2 regions of the Janthinobacterium lividum genome follow, and region 1 is predicted to be linked to the other one. Evidence: predicted binding sites of a transcription regulator. Region 1 holds the regulator's gene; the other holds the start of a gene.

Region 1 (3,337 bases):
GCAGGTGTGTCCGACCGGCATCGATATCCGCAACGGCCTGCAGTATGAATGCATCGGCTGCGCCGCCTGCGTCGATGCCTGCAACAGCGTGATGGACAAGGTCGAGCGGCCGCGTGGCCTGATACGCTACAGCACCGACCATGCGATGGAAAACAACTTCAATTCGAAGCAGATACGCCAGCGCGCCATGCGCCCGCGCGTCTTGATCTACACTTCCATCCTGGCCCTGATCATCATCGCCGTGTGTACCTCGCTGGCCCTGCGCACGCCCCTGAAAATGGACGTGATCCGCGACCGCGGTTCGATGGGACGCGAAGTGGAAGACGGCATGATCGAAAACGTCTACCGCCTGCAGATCATGAATACGTCCGAGCAAAGCCAGCATTTTAAAATCAGCGCTTCCGGCTTGCCGGGCCTGACCTTGCTGACGCGCGAAGAAGTGACCTTGCAGCCGACGGAAACGCTGGGCTGGCCGATCCGCCTGCGCGTGCCGCACGGCGTCGGCGAGAAGGGCTCGAACAAGATTGCGATCGAATTGCAATCGCTGGACGATCCATCGCTGCATGTGCGTGAAAGCGCGGTATTCATCGTGCCACGGTGATGTTGATTTGGGGTCGGACCCTCTGGGTCCGACCCCGGTATTTCGCCGTAGGGGTATCATCAATCATGCGTTAGGGTCACTTGATTTTCAACCCGGAAGCAAAAGCTGGGGTCAGACCCACAGGGTCCGACCCCAAGGAGAACAAAATGTCCGACAGTCTGAAACTGCAACCCCCCGTTGCACCGTGGTACAAGCATCGCTGGCCATGGCTGCTGATGATCGGCCCCGGCCTGTCCGTGGTCGTCGGCAGCTTCATGGGCTATATCGCGTTTACGCAGCCCGATGCGCTGGTGGTGGGCGATTATTACAAGCAGGGCAAGGCGATCAACCAGGATTTGAAGCGCGACACGATCGCCAGCGACCTGGCCATGGATACGCGCCTGTCATATGACGTGGCTGCAGCGCGCCTCAGTGGTTCCGTGCACAGCTTCGGCAAGGCCTATCAGGCGCCGCTGCAGCTGCACCTGGCGCATGCGACCCTGCCGGAAAAGGATATCAAGCTGCTGGTGCAGCCCGATGCGGCCGGCAATTTTTCCGTAGCACTGCCGATGCTCGAGCGCAGCCGCTGGCAAGTGCTGGTGGAAAACGACAAACGCGAGTGGCGCCTGTCCGGCATCTGGACCTGGCCCCTGCAACGCAGCATCGCGCTGCATGCCGACGAGGAACTGTAAGTCTTACTTGCAGATGTCCGTGCCGGCCGTAATCGCTTTCAACTTGGCCGGCTGCAGGATCTCGATCTCGCGGTTCGAGACGCGCAGCCAGCCTTCCTTCTTGAATTTCGACAATAAGCGGCTGACGCTTTCGATGGTCAGGCCCAGATAGTTGCCGATTTCCTCGCGCGACATGCGCAGCTGGAAATTGCTGCCCGAATAGCCGCGTGCTTCATAGCGCGACGCCAGGTTGACGATGAAGGCGGCAAAACGCTGGGTCGCCTGCATATTGCCCAGCAATAGCATGACGCTTTGCTCGCGCGTGATTTCCTGGCTCATCATGCGGTGGAAATGACGCAGCAGGGTCGGCATATTGCCCAGCAATTGTTCCAGGCTGGAAAACGGAATTTCACACACTTCGCTGTCTTCCAGCGCCACCGCATTACAGTGGTGGCGGTCGGCGCTGATGGCGTCCATGCCCAGCAGTTCACCGGCCATCTGGAAACCCGTCACCTGCTCTTCGCCACCCGGATTGATCTGGTACGTCTTGAAATGCCCCAGGCGGATCGCATACAGGTTCTGGAACGAGTCGCCGATGCGGAACAGCGAAGCGCCGCGCACGATCTTGCGGCGGCGGCCGATGATCTGGTCCAGCCTATCCATGTCGCCCACATCGAGGCCCATCGGCAGGCACAATTGATGCATGCTGCAGGTCGAGCATCGCGCACGCAACGCCTCCACGTTCACGGTGGGCAAGGTGGGAGTGAGTAGCGCTTCAGTCATGTCGGTACCTTTTAGAAAATGCAACAACAAGTTTACTGCATACAGCTGCATACAGGGTTGCCGTATGCCAATTTCACCGTAAATTCGGCGAATAAACGACGTCCAGCCTTTAATTATATGGCAACATCGTCAAAAGCCCATACGGGGCGGGCAATTTGCGCGGCGGCGCTTGCCAAGCTGGGGTATTGATAGGAAAATTCCTGACAGCATTATCTGCCGCCTGTGCCGCCCGGCACTGAAAAGGAAATCATGAAGCCTCTCGGCATTAAAGCAAAAGTCGCGCTGGCCACCAGCCTGACCTCGATCGCCATGATCGCGCTGGTCACCATGATCCAGGTGCAGCACATGCGCGACGACTTCACCCGAGTACTGCTGAGCCAGCAGTCATCGCTGATCAGCCGCACCGCTGCCGAGCTCGACGACAAGCTGGGCATGCTGCTGCAGATTGTCACCCTGACGGCCAGGCAGCAGCCGCCGGAACTGATCGCCCAGCCCGCCAAACTGCGCGAATACTATGCGCGCCGCTCGATGCTGGTGCTGTTCGACGACGTGCTGGTGCTCGACGCGCATGGCGCCATCGTGGCCGACATGCCGGAAGTGACGGGGCGCGCCGGCATCAACGTCGCCGAGCGCGAGTATTTCCAGACCGTCCTGCGCACGCGCCAGCCCATGATTACCGAGCCGATGCTGGGCAAGTCGAGCGGCATGCCCATCGTGCAGATGGTGGCGCCCGTGCTGGCCGCCGATGGCCAGGTGGCCGGCGTGGTGATCGGCGTGCTGCGCCTGTACAAGGACAATCTGCTGGGCCGCCTGCGCTCGGAAAAGATCGGCAAGAGCGGCTATTACTTCATCCTCACGCGCGGCGCCGTGCCGCGCTACGTGCTGCACCCCGATACCAGCCGTTTGCTGCAGCCGCGCAAGCCGAACGCCAACCTGACGACCACCCAGCTGCTGAAGGAGGATGGCGAAGGCAGCATGGTCAGCACCAACAGCCGCGGCATCACGGCCGTCAACAGCTTCAAGCGCCTGAAATCCGTGAACTGGCTGCTGGCCGCCTCGCTGCCCGTCGAGGATGCCTTCGAACCGTTCGATGGCGTGCTGTACCGGCTGGTGCTGTGGAGCATCCTCGCTTCGCTGCTGGCCGCTGCCGTTCTGGGCTGGGTTACCGTGCGCCTGCTGTCGCCGCTGGTGCGCCTGCGCGATACCCTGCTGGCCCTGCGCACCAGCGGCAGCCGTTTCACCCCCGTGCCGGTACAGCAGCGCGACGAGATCGGCGAACTGACGGAAGCGTTCAATGGCCTGA
Region 2 (3,337 bases), 840 kb from region 1:
GGCCGCTTCGGCCGCTGCGCGCAGGGTCTTGTTGCCGCCGCAGCAGAAATCCAGGCGGTGCGCATCGAACAGGCGCGTGGCGCCAGGGATGCGGCGAGCCAGTTGGCCCAGGGATAGCTCGATCATTTCCATAACAGTTCCTTGATGATGAATAGGGTTTATTGGCGGGCGCCCGCGTGGTAGACGCCGGGCACGGGTTCGCCAGTCACTTCCAGCACGCCCACGGCGCCCTTGCCGGCGCGCGACAAGGCATGGTCGACCAGCAGATAGCTGCCCGGATGCTGTACCTTGAGTTCGACGATGGTCGCGCCGCCCGGTGCCACCAGGGTGGTTTGCACGTCGAGTTTCGGGCTGCTGATCGAGCCTTCGCTGTACACCTTGTCGAATATCTCGCCGATGATGTGGAACGATGAAATCTTGTTCGGGCCGCCGACGCCGAAATAGATGCGCACCGTCTCGCCGACTTTCGCCTGCAATTTGTGCGTCTTGCTCAAGGCGCCCACTTCGCCGTTGAAGACGTAGTAGTCGGGCAGTTCATTGGCCATTTTTTCCAGGTTCGGTTCCTGGTGCACGGGCGCGCCGTGCGGACGGCCCGTGTACATCTCGCCCTGCATCACGTAATACTCGCGGTCGACTTTTGACAGGCCGCCTTCCGGTTCGACCAGGATCATGCCGTACATGCCGGCCGCGATATGCTGCGGCACCAGGGGCGTGGCGCAGTGATACACGTACAGGCCCGGATTGAGCGCCTTGAAGGTGACCGTTTTTTCCTGCCCCGGCGCCACCTGCGTGTGCTGTCCGCCGCCATGGCCGCCCGTCACGGCGTGCAGGTCGATCGAGTGGATCATCTTGCTGTCCTTGGCATTGAACAGGGTCAGTTCCACCGTGTCGCCCACCTTCGCGCGCAGCATGGGTCCGGGCACTTGCCGGTTGAAGGTCCAGTACGTAAAACTGGTGCCGTCATCGAGCTTGCCCGGCAGCTCCACCGTCTCCATGCGGTATTTCAGGGTTTGCGGCGCGCGCGCGCCGATGGCGGCCGGCACGGAGGCCGGATTGGCGGCCACGCTGACGGCCGATGGATCGGGACCGCGCATCGGCGACGGTGCGGGCGTGTACAGGGCCAGCGCGGCGGCCTGGCTCGATTCGCTGGCAGCGCTGCCGGCGCCAGCAGCCTTCGGTGCCCCGGCTTCAGCCAGCGAGGTGCCGCTCACTTCCAGCTTGCCTTCCATGCCGATCTGGCGGTGGCCGGGAATCGAGCAGTAATAGGTGAACGTGCCGGCGCGCGTGACCTTGAAGCGCACGGTGGTGCTGCCGCTATTGGCGCTGAACTTGGCCGAGGCCACGTTGAGTTCCGGGATCAGCAGGTCGTGCTCGGCGCCTTCACCGCTTTTCAGCACGAGTTCGACCGTGTCGCCCACCCTGGCCGCCAGCACGGGATTGACCTGGCCCTTGGCATCGATGAACACCATCTTGCCGTCGACGATATTGGTTTGCAGTTCATAGCGCTTGAGCGTGGCGGCGGCGGGTTTGGCCGCAGTGGCGGCAGCGCTGGCCGGCAGGCTCGCCTGGGCTTGCACGGACAGGGGCATGGCCAGTACGCAGATGGCGGCGGCAATGGCGCGGAGGGGGGGAGTCGTTTTCATCAAGCTTTCCTTGGTCTTGTATGCCGGTTCGGCCCCCTTACCTAGGCAAACGACGTGCCAGGAAAAACTTGTTTTAAATCAACGATTTGAAAATTGCAGGGTCGGTATGACCCTTTTAAAGCATGGTCCGTTGTACCCTGCATGGTACTTATGACCACCACTGCCATCCACCTGCTGCTGCTCACCGACCTGGTCGCCGACCTGCCCGTGGCCGTGCGCCTGCAGCGCCTGGTCGGCAGCCTGCGCGCCCACTTCGGCTGCGAGGCCGTGGCCTTGCTCAAGCTCGATGGCGAGCACTTGCGCCCCGTGGCGATGGCCGGCCTGGCCAGCGACGCGCTGGGACGCCGCTTCGCCGTCGCCGACCATCCGCGCCTGGCCGCCATCCTGCAGCGGCGCGGCGTGCTGTGCTTCCATCACGACAGTTCCCTGCCCGATCCCTACGATGGCCTGATCGCCGAGCGGGCCGGCGAGCCGCTGCCCGTGCACGACTGCATGGGCATGGCGCTGGATCTGGAAGGCGAACGCTGGGGCGTGATCACGCTCGACGCGCTGCAGGTGGGCACTTTCGATACGCAGGCGCAGCGCGACCTGGGCGAGCTGGCCTGCGCCATCGAGGCGGCCGTACGCGTCACGCGCCTGGAGGCGGAAATCCGCGCCCTGCGCCTGTCGGGCGGCGCCATGCTGGCCGATGCGCAAGCGCCGCGCGAGGAACACGATTTCGTCGGCCAGAGCAGCGCCATCACGCACTTGCTGCACGAATTGCAGGTGGTCGCCGATTCCGAACTGCCCGTGCTGCTGCTGGGAGAGACGGGCGTCGGCAAGGAACTGTGCGCGCACCGCCTGCACCGCCTGTCGCGCCGCGCCGGCAAGCCCCTGATCCATGTCAATTGCGCGGCCTTGCCCGAGTCCCTGGCCGAGAGCGAATTGTTCGGCCATGTACGCGGTGCGTTTTCCGGCGCCGTCAGCGACCGGCCCGGGCGTTTCGAGGCGGCCGAAGGGGGCACCCTGTTTCTCGATGAAGTGGGGGAATTGCCGCTGTCGATACAGGCCAAGCTGCTGCGCACCTTGCAAAATGGCGAAATCCAGCGCCTGGGCGCGGACCGGCCGCGCAGGGTCAACGTGCGCGTGATTGCCGCCACCAACCGCAGCCTGCGCGAGCATGTGCGCGACGGTTCGTTCCGCGCCGACCTGTACCACCGTTTATCCGTGTATCCCGTGCCGATTCCGCCGCTACGCGAGCGGGGCAATGACGTGCTGCTGCTGGCCGGTGGTTTCCTGGAACTGAACCGCGCGCGCCTGGGCTTGCGCAGCCTGCGCCTGTCCGCCGCGGCGGAAAACGCCTTGTGCCATTACCGCTGGCCGGGCAATGTGCGCGAACTGGAACATGTGATCAGCCGGGCCGCGCTGAAAGCCGTGATCCGCGGCGCGGACCGCAAGGACATCGTGACCCTGGAAACGGATATGCTCGACCTCGATGCGCTGGAAGCGCCGGCCGGCGCGGAGGCGCCGCCATTGGCGCCAGCCGCGTGCGGCACGCCAGCGGCGCCGCTGCTGTCCATGCATCAGATCGTGGAAGCGAGCCAGCGCCAGGCCATCCGGCAAGCGCTGGTCCTGCATCAGGATAACTGGGCCGCTGCCGCGCGCCAGCTGGGGCTGGACGCCAGCAATTTACATAAGCTGGCGCGCCGGGTGGG

Evidence for each region. The regulator FNR, encoded in region 1, switches genes on or off when oxygen is low (the NO sensors DNR and NnrR bind a similar motif). The targets are predictions, from matches to a motif close to TTGATNNNNATCAA.
Region 2: a site for FNR is predicted at 1,712-1,725, ahead of nirK (copper-containing nitrite reductase). Genes of this name have one in related genera too.

Annotation. Positions count from the first base shown of each region.
Region 1 is NZ_CP139976.1:285,764-289,100, forward strand. It holds gene ccoG (cytochrome c oxidase accessory protein CcoG) at 1-601, shown strand, start outside; gene U0004_RS01190 (FixH family protein) at 748-1,272, shown strand; gene fnr (fumarate/nitrate reduction transcriptional regulator Fnr) at 1,276-2,034, opposite strand; gene U0004_RS01200 (response regulator) at 2,284-3,337, shown strand, end outside.
Region 2 is NZ_CP139976.1:5,770,153-5,773,489, forward strand. It holds gene ytfE (iron-sulfur cluster repair protein YtfE) at 1-132, opposite strand, end outside; gene nirK (copper-containing nitrite reductase) at 159-1,643, opposite strand; gene norR (nitric oxide reductase transcriptional regulator NorR) at 1,794-3,337, shown strand, end outside.